Regions from separate parts of the Methylobacterium sp. AC433 genome, predicted to be linked through region 1. Evidence: riboswitches for the same ligand, from Rfam matches in the RefSeq annotation. Region 1 holds a riboswitch; the other holds the start of a gene.
The links. Region 1 has a riboswitch for cobalamin ahead of AC0IWM_RS04170 (CbtB domain-containing protein). Riboswitches for the same ligand answer to the same signal wherever they lie in the genome.
Positions count from the first base shown of each region.

Region 2: another riboswitch for cobalamin. It lies ahead of AC0IWM_RS13110 (TonB-dependent siderophore receptor); the one in region 1 lies ahead of AC0IWM_RS04170 (CbtB domain-containing protein).

Region 1 covers NZ_CEEDBN010000002.1:132,162-139,242, reverse strand. Annotated here, with positions in the region: gene AC0IWM_RS04190 (cobyric acid synthase) at 1-366, opposite strand, end outside; gene AC0IWM_RS04185 (hypothetical protein) at 363-1,079, opposite strand; gene cobO (cob(I)yrinic acid a,c-diamide adenosyltransferase) at 1,079-1,678, opposite strand; gene cobU (bifunctional adenosylcobinamide kinase/adenosylcobinamide-phosphate guanylyltransferase) at 1,675-2,208, opposite strand; cobalamin riboswitch at 2,294-2,486, shown strand; gene AC0IWM_RS04170 (CbtB domain-containing protein) at 2,539-2,715, shown strand; gene AC0IWM_RS04165 (CbtA family protein) at 2,743-3,501, shown strand; gene AC0IWM_RS04160 (DUF1636 family protein) at 3,494-3,922, shown strand; gene cobW (cobalamin biosynthesis protein CobW) at 3,919-4,953, shown strand; gene AC0IWM_RS04150 (DUF4349 domain-containing protein) at 4,950-5,870, shown strand; gene cobN (cobaltochelatase subunit CobN) at 5,923-7,081, shown strand, end outside.
Region 2 covers NZ_CEEDBN010000007.1:231,993-239,073, forward strand. Annotated here, with positions in the region: gene AC0IWM_RS13105 (acetyltransferase domain-containing protein) at 1-221, opposite strand, end outside; gene AC0IWM_RS13110 (TonB-dependent siderophore receptor) at 221-2,290, opposite strand; cobalamin riboswitch at 2,433-2,634, opposite strand; gene AC0IWM_RS13115 (ATP-binding cassette domain-containing protein) at 3,186-4,019, opposite strand; gene AC0IWM_RS13120 (lysine N(6)-hydroxylase/L-ornithine N(5)-oxygenase family protein) at 4,061-5,437, opposite strand; gene AC0IWM_RS13125 (GNAT family N-acetyltransferase) at 5,434-6,528, opposite strand; gene AC0IWM_RS13130 (MbtH family protein) at 6,784-7,008, shown strand; partial or broken gene AC0IWM_RS13135 (condensation domain-containing protein) at 7,052-7,081, shown strand, end outside.

The sequences.
Region 1 (7,081 bases):
CAGGTACGAAAAGCTCTCCAGCACGGAGGCGAGGAGGCGCGGCTTCCAGGCCTGGTAGTCGCGCGCCCTGGCGGTGCCGACCATGCGGCCCTGGACCACGACCTGGCTGCCGGTCTCGCTCTGGGGCTTGAGCAGCACCGGGTTCATGTGCACCGAGAGCGCCACCCCGGCCGCCCGCGCCTGCAGCGCCTGCGCCCGCCCGATCTCGCCGCCATCGGCGGTGACGGCGGCGTTGTTCGACATGTTCTGCGGCTTGAAGGGCCGCACGGCGAGCCCGCGCCGCGCGAAGACCCGGCACAGACCGGCCACGATCAGCGACTTGCCGACATCCGAGCCGGTGCCCTGGATCATGATGGCGCGGGTCATGGCCGAGGCCGCTCCGACGGGGGCGCGGCGCAGGCCGGATCGGCCGGCCGCGCGGCGCGATGGAAGGCCAGGACGGCGGCGCCGTAGGTCTCGACGACCTCCGCGAACGGCACCCGCTCCGCCGTGAACAGCACGGCCCGGTGCCGGAACAGGTGGTCGGGGATCGCGAGGGCGCCGCAGGTCGCCGCCGGGGGCGGCGCCTGCTCCCACCCTAGCGGCAGGGGCTGCCACAGGAACTCCGCACCGACGGTCTGCCGCGTCGTGCCGAGGGCCTGGACCGCCCGGCCGAACGGCGTGTCGGTCGTCTCGAGAAGGCGGTTCATCTCCGGCGTCAGGCGTTCCGGCACGTACCAGTTGTCCGCCTCCGACAGGACGTGATCGCCGCAGGCGAGCCTCACCTGACGGTAGCGGAGGACCGTGTCCGAGCCGGCATTCAGGCGCTGCCGGGTCTCGTCCGAGGCCGGCTTGTCCACCCCGCGCTGCAGGTTCGCCGCGAGCCGGGGCGTGGCGGCCATCCCATGCTCGGCGCACCACCCTTCGAGGGTCGCGGTGGCGGAGCGGCTGGCGAGCAGCCGGGCGTTCAGCCCTTCCATCACCGCCAGGGCCTCGACGCGGCCGAGATAGGTGGCGGGCCAGGCCGGCGCGGGATCGGCGCGGAGCCCGTGGGGTCCCGTCAGCGTGGACAGCGCGACCGCAACCATGGCCACCCGCATCAGAACTCGATCCCCTCCTGCGCCTTCACCCCGGCGGCGAAGTGGTGCTTCACGCTGCCCATCTCGGTGACGAGGTCGGCGGCCTCGATCAGGGCCGGCTTGGCGTTGCGCCCCGTGACGATGACGTGGAGGTCCGGCCGGCGCGCCCGGAAAACTGCCACCACGGCGTCGAGGTCCAGGTAGTCGTAGCGCAGCGCGATGTTGAGCTCGTCCAGCACCACGAGGCGGATCGTCGGGTCGGCCATCAGGTCGAGGGCCTTGGCCCAGGCATGCTCGGCAGCGGCGATGTCGCGGGCCTTGTCCTGGGTCTCCCAGGTGAAGCCCTCGCCGAGGGTGTGCCAGTCGATCCGATCGCCGAAGGCCTTCAGCGCGTGCTTCTCGCCCGTGTCCCAGGCCCCCTTGATGAACTGCACCACGCCGACCCGCCAGCCGTGGCCGAGCGCCCGCAGCATCAACCCGAGAGCCGCCGTGGTCTTGCCCTTGCCCGGGCCGGTATTGACGATGAGGAGACCCTTCTCGATCGTCTTCTCCGCGACCTCGGCGTCCTGCACGGCCTTGCGCTTCTCCATCTTCTCGCGATGGCGTTCGGCGTCCGTCATGGGGTGGCTCCGGGTTGGGGTTTCACGATCAGGGGAAGGCCCGCCACCGTGAGCACCACGCGGTCCGCCTGCGCCGCGAGGCGCTGGTGCAGGCGCCCGGCGGCGTCGCGAAAACGGCGGGCGAGCGCGTTGTCCGGCACGATCCCGAGGCCGACCTCGCTGCCGACCAGGACCACCGGGCCGGGAGCCGCCGCGCAGGCCGCGAGCAGCGCGGCGGTGGCGGCCTCCAGGTCGGCCTCGGACAGGATCAGGTTGGTGAGCCAGAGGGTCAGGCAATCGACGAGCACCGGCCCGGTCGCGGCGGCGACCGCCTCGGCCAAGGCGAGGGGCACGTCCTGCGTGATCCAGCCGTCCGGGCGGCGGGCGCGGTGGAGCGCGATGCGCTCGCGCATCTCGTCGTCCCAGGCCCGGGCGGTGGCGAGGTAGAGCCAGGGTCGAGGGGACGCCTCGATCAGCGCCTCGGCGTGGGCGCTCTTGCCCGAGCGCGCGCCGCCGAGCACGAGGGTCATTCGGGGCGTGGGGTGGGGCATGCGGAATGCTGTGCCCGAAATCGGGGCTCGAGGTCAAAGGCGGGAAACCCGCCGGGGTCGCGTTGTCAGCGGATCGGCAACCGCGTAGAAGCGTGGATCGGACGGTGCCCCGGGAACGGGGTGAAAAGGGAATGCGGTGAGGGGGCGACCCTGAAACCGCGGCTGCCCCCGCAACTGTGAGCGGAGACGGGACTGCCATCGGCCACTGGAGCGATCCGGGAAGGCGGCAGGACCAGCGACCCGCGAGCCAGGAGACCTGCCGTCCAGAGGGGACCATCGTCCCACCCGCTCGATGACGGCCGCCGGCGGGGCGGCCAGGAGATGAACGCGATGTCGACCAACACCCTCGTCCTGACCGGCACCCGCACCAACGAGCGCCTCGGCGCCGTGCTCGTGGCCGCCTTCCTCGGCCTCGGCCTCGTGTTCATGGCGGGCTTCGCCCCCGCGATGGCGCTGCACAACGCGGCCCACGACTTCCGGCACAGCCAGAACTTCCCCTGCCACTGAGCGCATCCGCTTAAGGCAGACACCCCCATGATCATCCGGCTCGTGTCGGCGGCCCTGGTCGCCGGCTTCCTCGCGGCTGTCGTCGCGACGGTCCTGCAGCTCGCGCTCACCTCGCCGCTCATCATCGCGGCCGAGCGCTACGAGACGCAGGCCTCCACCGCTGAACCGGCCCTGCTGTCGTCCGCCGCGCTGATCGTGCGGGTGCACGGTGGGCACGATCACGGCACCAAGGATCCTTCGGTGGCGGGCGGCGAGGTCGCGCCCGACTGGCAGCCCGGCCCCGGCCTGCCCCGCATGGCCTTCACGGCGCTCGCCACCCTGGTGGGCGGCGTCGGCTACGCGCTCCTGCTCGGCGCCGTCCTGCTGGCCTGCAACCGCGAGCCCAACCCCGAGACGGGCCTGCGCTTCGCCATCGGGGGCTTCCTCGCGGTGGCGCTGGCCCCCGCCCTCGGCCTCGCGCCGGAACTGCCCGGCATGGAGGCCGCGCCCCTGGCCGACCGCCAGTTCTGGTGGGTGATGACCGCCGCGGCCACCGCCATGGGGCTGTATCTCATCGCGATCCGGCGGGCGCCGATCACCATCGCGGGCGGCATCGTCCTCCTCGTCGCGCCGCATCTCGCGGGCGCGCCGGAGGCGAGCCACGCCGCCTCGAACCTGCCGGCCTCCTACGCGGCGCAGTTCGCCGCGCGCTCGCTGGGCATCGCCTTCGTGTTCTGGGCGGTGATCGGGCTGGCCTATGGCTGGGCCTGGGGCCTGTTCGGCCGGAGCCGGGCCGTTCATGCCTGAGCCCGAGACCGCCGCGCCCGTCACCCTCTACGTCTGCGCCACCTGCCGGGCGGCGGGCGACGCGTCGGAGCCGCGCGCCGGCGCGCGGCTGCTCGCCGCCCTCCAGGAGGCCGTGAGCGCCGGCGGCCACCCCGGCATCGCGGTCGAGAGCGTCGAATGCCTCTCGGTCTGCAAGCGGCCCTGCACGGTGGCGGTGGCGTCGCAGGGGCGCTGGACCTACGTCTACGGCGACCTCGACCCGGTGGAATCCGCCGCCACCATCCTGGACGGCCTCGCCCTCTATGCCGAGACGCCGGACGGCATCGTGCCGTGGAAGGCGAGGCCCCAGGAATTCCGCAAGGGCGTCGTCGCCCGCATCCCGCCGTTCCCCGCTCCCTCGCCGCCCGTCGCGGCGCCCCCCCATCCGGACGCCGCCGAATGACCCTCGTCGCCAAGATCCCCTGCACCATCGTCACCGGCTTCCTCGGGGCCGGCAAGACCACCCTGGTGCGCCACCTCGTGGAGAACGCCAACGGGCGGCGCCTCGCCATCATCGTCAACGAGTTCGGCGATATCGGCTTCGACGGCTCGTTCCTGGCCGCCTGCGGCATTGAGGGCTGCGGGGACGAGGATATCGTCGAGCTCGCCAACGGCTGCATCTGCTGCACCGTGGCGGACGACTTCGTGCCGGCCCTGAACAAGCTCCTCGACCGGGCCGATCCGCCCGAGCACATCCTCATCGAGACCTCGGGCCTCGCCCTGCCGAAGCCCCTGGTCCAGGCCTTCCAGTGGCCGGCGATCCGCTCGCGCGTGACGGTGGACGGCGTGGTCGCGGTCATCGACGGTCCCGCCGTGGCCGCCGGCTTCTTCGCCGACGATCCGGCGGCGCTGGCCGCCCAGCGCGCGGACGACGCCAGCGTCGATCACGACAATCCCCTGGAGGAGGTGTTCGAGGACCAGCTCCTCTGTGCGGACCTCGTGGTGATGAACAAGACCGACCTCCTCGACGAGGCCGGGCGCGCCAAGGTCCGCGCCGAGGTGGCCGGGCACCTGCCCCGCGCGGTGAAGATGGTGGAGGCCGAGCACGGCCGCCTCGACCCGCGCGTGATCCTGGGGATCGAGGCCGCGGCCGAGGACGACCTCGACGCGCGCCCCTCCCACCACGGCGAGGGCGAGGACCACGACCACGACGACTTCGACTCGGTGGCGCTGCCGGTGGCGGCCGCGGCCTCCGCCGAGGACCTCGCGATCCGCGTCGCCCGCGCCGCCGAGACCGAGGGCGTGCTGCGCATCAAGGGCTTCGCCGAGGTGACCGGCAAGCCGATGCGGCTCGTGGTCCAGGGCGTGGGCGCCCGCATCGCCCACCATTACGACCGTCCCTGGAGATCCACCGAGCCGCGCGACGGCCGCCTCGTGGTGATCGGCCTGAAGGGCTTCGATCAGGGCGCCGTCGCCGAGGCCCTGGCGGGATGAGCCGCCGCGCGGCCCTGCGGCGTGGCGCGGCCGGCTGCCGGCGGCCGCCGCTGGCCGCCTTCGGCCTCGCGGCGCTGATCGGCCTCGGAGGCTGCACGGATTCCAAGGAACGGCCCGCCCCCGACGCGGCCCGCAACGCCGCCCCGGTCAGCCCGGTCGCCCAGGCCCAGCGGAACGCCGCCAGACTCGCCTACGCGCACGACCTGACCATCGGCCTGCCGGCGGATCGCGTCGGCGCGCATTTCACGGCGGCGCGGGACCGCTGCCTGACCGGGACCGCACCGGGCTGCGTATTGGTGTCCGCGTCACTCGAGGAGGGCTCGCGCCCGTCCGGCCGGCCCCAGGCGCAGATCCAGGTCCGGCTTCCCCACGCGGCGGTGGACGCGTACGTCGCCTTTCTCACGGCGCCCCTGCCGGGCGAGCAGCCGGGCGACGTCGTCGTGCGGCGCCAGGCGACGCGGGCCGACGACCTGACCCGCGCCATCGAGGACGGCGAGCGGCGCCTCGCGCAGCGCACCGCCTATCGCGAGCGCCTCGACGCCCTGGCGGCCAAGCCCGATACCCGCGTCGAGGACCTCATCCGGATCGCGCAGGAGCTGGCCCAGGTCCAGTCCCAGATCGAGGAGGGCGAGGCCCAGCAGCGCGGGCTCCAGCAGCGGGTCGACACCGAAACCGTCGCCGTCGCCTTCCGGGCGGACCAGGCCCGTTCCGGCCCCCTGGCGCCGGTGCAGGAGGCCTGGGATCAGGCCGGTGCCACCCTCGGGGCGAGCGCGGGGGCCGCCCTGCGCTTCGCCATCGTGAGCCTGCCCTGGCTCCCCCTCGTCGCTCTCGGAACACTCATCCTGCGCGGCCTCTGGCGCCTGCGCCGCCGCCGTCGCGGCGGGCTCCGGAGGCCCCTGAGGCAGGAGCGGCCATGAACGGGGCCACGAACAGGTGCACGAACAGGTGCATGACGCCGGGTCGGCCGCCATGCACCTGATCCGCATCGATACGGTCTCCCTCGACGAGGGCGAAGCCGCGGTCGATCTCGGCCAGGCGCCGGGAGACATCGTCTTCCTGTCCTTCACCGATTCCGACCTGTTCGGCATGGCCGGCGCCCACGCGGCCGCCTTCCCGGCGGGCTCGGCCGCGGCGCCGACCCTGCGGCTCGCCAAGCTCGCGAAGCTTCGCCACCCGATGTCGGTCGACCTCTACGTCGAGTCCGTGATCGCCAAGGCACGGATCGTCGTGATCCGCTGCCTCGGCGGCCTCGATTACTGGCGCTACGGCCTCGAGCGCGCCAGCGCGGCCGCCCGCGCCTCCGGGGTGGTGCTCGTGGTGCTGCCGGGGGACGACCGGCCCGATCCGCGCCTCGACGGCTATTCCACGAAGCCCGACCTCGCCCCCGACTTCGACGCCTATTTCCGGGCCGGAGGCGCTGCGAACCTGCGCCGCCTGATCGGGCGCATCGCCGCCGAGATCGGGTGCGCCGGATCGGTCGAGCCGCCTCGGCCCCTGCCCCGCGGCTTCGTCTGCTGCCCGGGCTGCGGCCCCGTCGACGAGGGGCAGGCCGTCGCCGCTGGGCGGCCGTTCCAGATCGGTTCGGACCAGGCGCCGGTGGCGCTGCTCTTGGTCTACCGGTCGAGCGTGCTCTCCGGCGACACCGCGCCGATCGCCGCGTTGGGCGCCGCGCTCCAGGCCCGCGGCCTCGCGGTGCTGGTGGTGGCCGTGTCGAGCCTGAAGGACCCGGCCGCGACCGCTCCCCTCAGGGCGGCCATCGCCGCGCATCGGCCCGCCATCGTGATCGCCGCCACCGCCTTCTCGGCCCGGGAGGATGCGGATTTCGTCCTCGATACCGCCGATTGCCCGGTGATCCAGGCCTTCAGCATCGGCGCGGCGCGGGACGCCTGGACCGCCTCGGCCCGGGGCATGGGGGCCGCGGATCTCGCCATGCAGGTCGCCCTGCCGGAATTCGACGGGCGGCTCTCCGGGTTCCCGATCTCGTTCAAGGAGGAGAGACCGGAGACCGAGGGCTTCGCCGAGCGCCGCGCCGTGCCCCATGCGGAGGGCATCGCGGCCCTGGCCGAGCGCGCCGCCGCCTGGGTCCGCCTCGCCCGCCTCCCCCGCGCCGAGCGCCGCCTCGCCCTGG
Region 2 (7,081 bases), on a different contig from region 1:
AGGATGAAGACCGGGGCGCAGAGATGCGAGGTCAGCCGCGTCAGCGCGAGATCGGGCGGGGTCACGGCGAGGTCCATGGGATCGCGGACCTGGGCATGCAGGTAGACGAACTCCCGCACGTGGTCGACGAGCATGAGCAGCATGACGAGGCCGCGCAGGGCATCGATCGAGACGATGCGGTCCCCCGAGAGCGGGCGGGTCGTCGGAGCGCGCTCGGCCATCAGAACCGTGCCGTGATGCTGACGGTGACCCGACGCGGTTCGCCGACGCCGACCCAGAAGCTGTTGTAGGAGCGCTCGTAATAGGTCTCGTCGAAGATGTTGTCGACGTTGATCCCGAAGCGCAGGTTCCCGTAGCGGTAGTAGGCCAGCGCGTCCGTCAGGACGTAGCCCGGCAGGCGGAAGCGCTCGTTGCCGCTGTCGCCGAGGCGCGAGCCGACGGCCCGGAACCCGCCGCCGATGCCGAAGCCCTTCCAGTCGCCGGCCTGAACCTCGTAGATGCCGAGCAGGGAGCCGCTGTGGCGCGGGATGTCGAGGAGCGGCGAGCCCACCCGCAGGACCGCGTCGCGGGTGACCGCCGCATCGATGAAGGCGTAGCCGCCGATCACCCGGAACTCCGGCGTGACCTGCCCGACGAGGCTGACGTCGAAGCCCCGGCTGCGCACGGCGCCGGCGGCGATCTGGAAGAAGAAGTCCGCCGGGTCGGTGGTCAGCACGTTCTGCTTCTCGATGTGGAAGGCGGCCGCCGTGACGCTCAGGCCGTCGAAGAGGTCGAGCTTGGCCCCGACCTCGTAGGCGAACCCGGTCTCGGGCGCGAAGGGCCGGGAAGCGCTGTCGAAGCCGGTGTTGGGGCGGAACGAGGCGGCGACGTTGCCGTAGAGGGAAAGGAACGACAGCGGCTGGTAGACCAGGCCGGCCCGCGGCGAGAAGCCGGTGCGGTCCTGCTCGGTCCGCTCGTCCGCGACCTTGTCCCGGAAGGTCTGGTTGTAGAAGTCGGTCCGGTTGCCCAGCAGCAGCTTCCATTCCGGGCTCAGGGCGACCTGGTCCTGGAGATAGACGGCCGTGTTGCCGACGTTCTCGCTGGCGCTGTAGCGACGCGTGAAGGGGGGCTTGGCCTGTCCGTAGACGGGATCGAACAGGTCGAGGGCGAAGGGGTCGAGGCGCGGGGTCGAGCGCTGCAGGTTCTCGGTGCTGTTGTAGCGCTCGTGCTCCAGGCCGAGCAGCAGGGTGTGGGCGAAGGGCCCGGTCTCGAAGCGGCCGACGAGTTCGGCCTGGCCGATGGCGACACCCCAGGTGAAGTCGTGCCGGCGGAACTCGCGCAGGAGCGTGCGGCCATCGTCGAGGATGCCGGTCGCACCAGTCTGCGGGCCCGTGAGGCTGCCGGTGTTGAAGTGGCCGGCGACCCGCAGCTGCCAGTCGGTGTTGAAGGCGTGCTCCAGCCGGACCTGCAGCAGAGCGCTCTCCGACACGGAATCGTCGCCCGGCTCACCGAAGAAGCGGGAGCGTGGCACGAGACCGAGGCGATTGTTCACCGAGACCGTGCCGCGGTCGAAGGTCTGGCGGTTGCGCAGGTACTGGGCTTCGACGGTGATCTTGGTGTCGGGCGTCACCTGCCAGCTCACCACGGGCGCGACCAGCACGCGGTCGCCGTCGACGAAGTCGCGAAAGCTGTCCTGGCGGGCGAGCACGCCGTTGAAGCGATAGAGAACGCTGCCGTCCTCGCTCAGTGCGCCGCCGGCATCCACCGTCGTGCGGGCGGTGCCGAAGCTGCCGAACAGCGTGCCCATCTCCACGAAGGGCCGGGCCACGGGCTGCTTGGTCAGGATGTTGACCGTGCCGCCCGGGTCGCTGCGGCCGTAGAGGGCACCGGCCGGGCCCTTCAGGACCTCGATGGACTGGACGTTCTGGGTGTCCGGCGCGCCGTTGTAGCCGCGGGCGATGTTGAAGCCATTCTGGAAGATGTCCTGGGTGGCGAAGCCCCGCACCGAGTAGAGGGCGAGGTTCTGGGCGCCGAAATCGTTCTGCTTGCCCACCCCCGGCACGTAGTCGAGGGCGCGCTCGACCCGGGTCGCGGCGGTGTCGACCAGGACTTCGCGGGGCACCACGTCCACCTGCTGCGGCACGTCGCGACGCGGCGTCACCGTCTTGGTCCCGCTGTAGAGCTCGGGCACCCGATAGGTCGGCGTGGCGGTGAAGGTGCCCTCGACCGAGAGCGCGTCGAGCACCACGGCGGTCTCGCCGGAGCGCGCCCCCTGGGCCGCGACGACGGAGGGGATCGCACAGGTCAACACCAGGGCGGGCCAAAACGGATTCGATGGACGACGGGACAAGACGGACGGCCTCGGCAGTGGCACGTCACCGCGAACGAGGCCGAAGCACGCGCGACGCGCATGCTCCCGCACCCGCCGGGGCACCCCGCCCAGCGCGTTTCGCGTGTGACCACGACTGACGGCAGGTCTCCTGGCTCGCGGGTCACCGCCCTCTCATCGTCTTCCCAGGTGCCGAGGCACCCAGTGACGTGTTGATGATGGGCTCGCCGCTCACAGTTGCGGGGGCAGCCGCGGCATCGGGTTTGCAACCCTCACCGCGTTCCCTTTTGATCCTCCGGGGAGGAACCGTCGAGGACAAGGAGCCCGAAGAGGCGGTTCGCCGTCAATGGCACTCCGAGGCTTTCCCATCGCATGTGCTTCGACGGTGACATGCCGGCGCTCACGACGATTGGCTCAGGGCTCCTCGGCGTCCGCATCTCGACTTCTTCGCCTCGAAGCGGACCGTCGGGACGCGCCCCGACATCCACGCGGCGTCTCGCGATCCGGACATCGGCCGGGCACGAAGACGTGCGAAGGCGGACGGAATCCAGCCTCGATACGGAGCCCACGCGCGAAACACCTTGGCCATGAGCCGAGCCCCCCTGGGCAGCGCCGCCGAGGGGATGGATCGGACGGGCTCCCGGAGCCTGCGACGGATCCGGATCGCCAGGCCCACGGGTGGACGCTGCGCTGACCGTCCGCATCCGGTACCGGCGCCCGTGAGCCGTGCGGTGCTCGGCAAGGTCGGAGGGTCGCACAGGGCGGATGTGCTCCGGCCGCAAGGCCAGGGAGGAGCCGGCGTCGCGCTGGAGGCACGCGCTTCGGTCTCCGCGCCGGGACCTCGAGCCCGTCCCGCCGTCACCGGCGATTGCGGGCTTCACCGCGTGAAGCTGATGGGCACGTCGCTGTCCGGGTGCCGGAAGATCCCCATGCGGATCCCGTAGATGGCTTCGAGGGATTCCGGCGTGAGGAGGTCGTCCGGAGAGCCGCGCCGAATGAGGCGCCCGCCGTGGAGGGCGAGGATCTCGTCGCAGTAGCGCGCCGCCAAGTTGATGTCGTGCAGGACCACCAGCACCGTGACGCCGCGCGCGTCGGCGAGCCGCCGGACCAGGGCCATCACGTCGACCTGATGCGCGACGTCGAGGGCCGAGATCGGCTCGTCGAGGAGGAGGCAGCCGGCATCCTGCGCCACCAGCATGGCGAGCCAGACCCGCTGGCGCTCGCCCCCCGAGAGGCTGTCGACGAGACGCTCGGCGAAGGCCTCCGTGTCGGTGAGGGACATCGCCTCGGTGACCATCCGGCGGTCGGCGGCACCGACCCGCCCCAGGGCTCCGTGCCAGGGATAGCGACCCATGGCGACGAGCTCGCGCACCAGCAATCCCGGCGCCTGGGGCGTCGCCTGCGGCAGGTAGGCGACGGCGCGCGCGAAGGCCCGGTCGCCCCAGGCATCGAGGGCGCGGCCCCGGAAGCTGATGCGGCCCCCGCTGGGGCGCTGCTGGCGGCCCAGCAGCTTGATCAGGGTCGATTTGCCGGAGCCGTTATGCCCCACGAGGCCGACGACGCCCCGGCTCGGCAGGTCGAGGGTGAGGGGGGCGAGGAGCTGGCGCCCGGGCACCGCGAACGACACCCCATCGAGCCGGTAGCCCACCGCGTCCCCCGCCGGCGGGACGGCCCCGGGGGCATCGGCGGGTGGAATGGCCGTGGCGATCATCCGGGATGGTCCGTCGAGGCGTGAGGTCGGGCGGGGCGGGATCAGGCCGAGGCGCGGGCCTGGGGAGCGTCCTTCAGCAGCGCTTGCGCGATCTCCTGCCCGCGAACCACCAGGATGGAAAGCAGGGTGTCGCTCAGGCCGTGGCTCTCCTCGCTGAAACCCTGCAGGTAGATGGCCGGCTCGAAGCCGGGCCGGGTCCGCAGGCGGTAATCGCGATCGACGCCCCCGTCCGCGAGGTAGGGCTCCAGGGCCGGCATCAGGGACTGGACCCGGTCGCGCCGATAGCCGGTGGCCAGGATCACCGCGTCGTAGCGGTCGCGGCGGCGCGCGCCGGTGGCCTCGTCGACGAGGTCGAGCGCGACCTGCGGGCCGTGGTCGGTCACGGCCTCCACGCGGGTCCGCCGGTGCAGGGCGTGCCGGGCCGTGCCCACGACCTTCTGCTGGTAGAGGATCTCGTAGATCCGGGTCAGGAGGTCCCCGTCGATCACCGAGTAGTTGGTGCCGCGGAATTCCTCGATCAGCGCGCTGCGGCCCGAATCGGGCTGGCCGTAGACGAAGTCGGTGAAGTCGGGATTGAAGATCTCGTTGACGAAAGGGCTGTCGTCGGCGGGCTTCAGGGCCTGGCCGCGGAAGATCATGTCGACCTGCGCGCCCGGCAGCCGGCTCTGGAGGTCGAGGAACAGTTCGGCGGCGGTCTGGCCGGCGCCGATCACGGCGATGCGCGGCGAGGGGGCGGCGAGGGGGAGCGCGTCGATGCTCCGAAGGTAGCCTGAGGAATGGAACACGCGCGGATTGCCCTGAGAGCCCGCGAAGGCCTCCGGAATGCGCGGCTCGCCGCCCGTGGCGAGGACGACGGCGCGGGTCCGGCGCCGGCGCTCGCGCCCGGCGCCGTCCACCGAGCGCACGACGAGGTGGCGCACCGTCTCGCCCGTCCGCTCCGGCTCTACCGCCAGGACGGTCTCGCCGTAATCGCACCGGTCGGCGAAGTGGGACGCCACCCAGCGCAGGTAGTCGTTGAACTCGATCCGGCTCGGATAGAACGACTTGCGGTTGATGTAGTCGGTCAGCCGGCCGTGCACGTGGAGGTAATTGATGAAGCTGAACGGGCTCGTCGGGTCGCGCAGGGTGACGAGATCCTTCAGGAACGAGATCTGCATGCCGCTGTCGGGCAGCAGCATGCCCCCGTGCCAGAGAAACTCGGGCTGGCGCTCCAGGTAGCGCACCCGGGCGGGGCGCCCGCTCCGGCGGCCGGCCTCGTCGAGGGCGATGGCGAGGGCGAGGTTCGACGGGCCGAAGCCGATCCCGATCACGTCCTGCACGGCGCCGCCCGGTCCCTCACCGCCGAAGGAGAAGGCCTCCGCCTCGGGGACCGGGCTTCGAAGGCTCAGGGCGGCGTCGGACTGATAGCCTTCTGTCATGCGGCGGCTCCCAGCGCGCGGTCTGCGATTGTCGCGTCGTCCCCGCGCGCGGGCTGCGCCTGCGGCAGGTTCGGCGCCCACAGCCGCTCGCCGAAGAAGCGCTCGCGCAGCAGCATCACCAGGGCGGCGCGCTTGTGCGGGAAGTCGAAGGTCTTGATGCGGGCGAAGCCCGAGCGTTCGAGGTTGCGCAGCTGCTGGACGTGATCGGCCCGGGGCTCGCCGACGATCCGGTCGGTGCGCGCATCGTCGAGGAAGAGGGCGTGCATCAGCGAGGGCAGCCAGGCGGAGACGTAGGGCCGGCCACGGAACCGGTCCTCGCCCACCAGCACGTGCCAGCCGCGATCGTAGTCGCGCACCTCGTAGAACGGCGCGAGGCGGTTCTCCTTGGCCCAGTACACCTCGAAATAGCCGAACGGTTCGTCGCCGAAGCTGCCGATCAGGGGGAGCATGTGCGGATCGGCGATGAGGCCGGCGAGGTAGGCCTCGTGCTTGGCGCGGGGACCCGCCTCCGCCCAGACCGCGTCGACGCGCGGGTCGTTCATCCAGCGGTGCAGCCGATCGACGTCGTCGAGGGTCGCCGCCCGGAACGCGACGGACTGTCCGAGCCAGGGGAGGAAGCGCCGGTAGAGGAGTCCGGTGGGCTTGGGCGCCCGCAGGGGATGGCGCCGCCCCTCGGTCATCACCGGCATGCCGGGGAAGTGCCGGCGCGACGGGTCTGCGAGCCAGGGCTCGGGGCGCTGCCAGAGCAGGGCGGCATGGACCGCGAGCGCGTCCCCGTCCCCCACCGCGAGGCCCGCGGCGCGCAGGGCCGGCAGCAGGGCCGGCATGAGATCCGCGGCGCCCGCGGGGTCCAGGCCGATCCGGTCCTGGTCCGGATGGGCCGCCGAGACGGCCTCGAACGCGGCCATCAGGGCGGGCAGCGCGGTTGCGGCGTCCAGGCCCTCCCCATCCTCCAGGGTCAGGTGGACGGGGCCGGTCCCGGACAGCCGCAGGCGCAGGGCCACGTGGTCGTCCGCCACGACGCTGAGCTGTTCGCCGGCCTGATGGACGATCCGGGGGCGGCCGGCCGCCTCTCCGGCGCGAAAGGGCATGGGGGTTCGCAACATCGGCCTCGCCTTCGCTGGCAGGTCTGCACGGCTGACAGGTCTGCACGCCGGCAGGTTCTCCGCTGTCAGGCGCGGACCGCCCCCGATCGCGCCGGGGACGCAGCACCTGTTGCCCACATGGACGCCGGGGCGCCGCCGCGATTTAGGCCCGGCCCGAACTTTTTTCGCGGCGTCGGACTAAATTCGCGGCGGCCCTCACCGTCCTGCCTAGCGAGACCGCAGCGTTCCGGGAGCAGGCCCATGGCCATCGACGACAGCGAAGCGACGTTCCTCGTCGTCCTCAACCACGAGGCGCAGTACTCCATCTGGCCGTCCTTCCGGCCGGTGCCGCAGGGCTGGGCCGCCACCGGATTTTCAGGGACCCGGGCCGACTGCCTTGCCCATATCGACACGGTCTGGACCGACATGCGCCCGGCCTCGCTGCGGCGCGCCCTCGACGGGGACGCACCGGCGCCCCCGACCTGAGCCCGCCGCCGCTCCCCAGCCTCGCATGTCGTCAGGAGATCCGATGACCGTCGTCGTCCCGCGCGCTCCGATC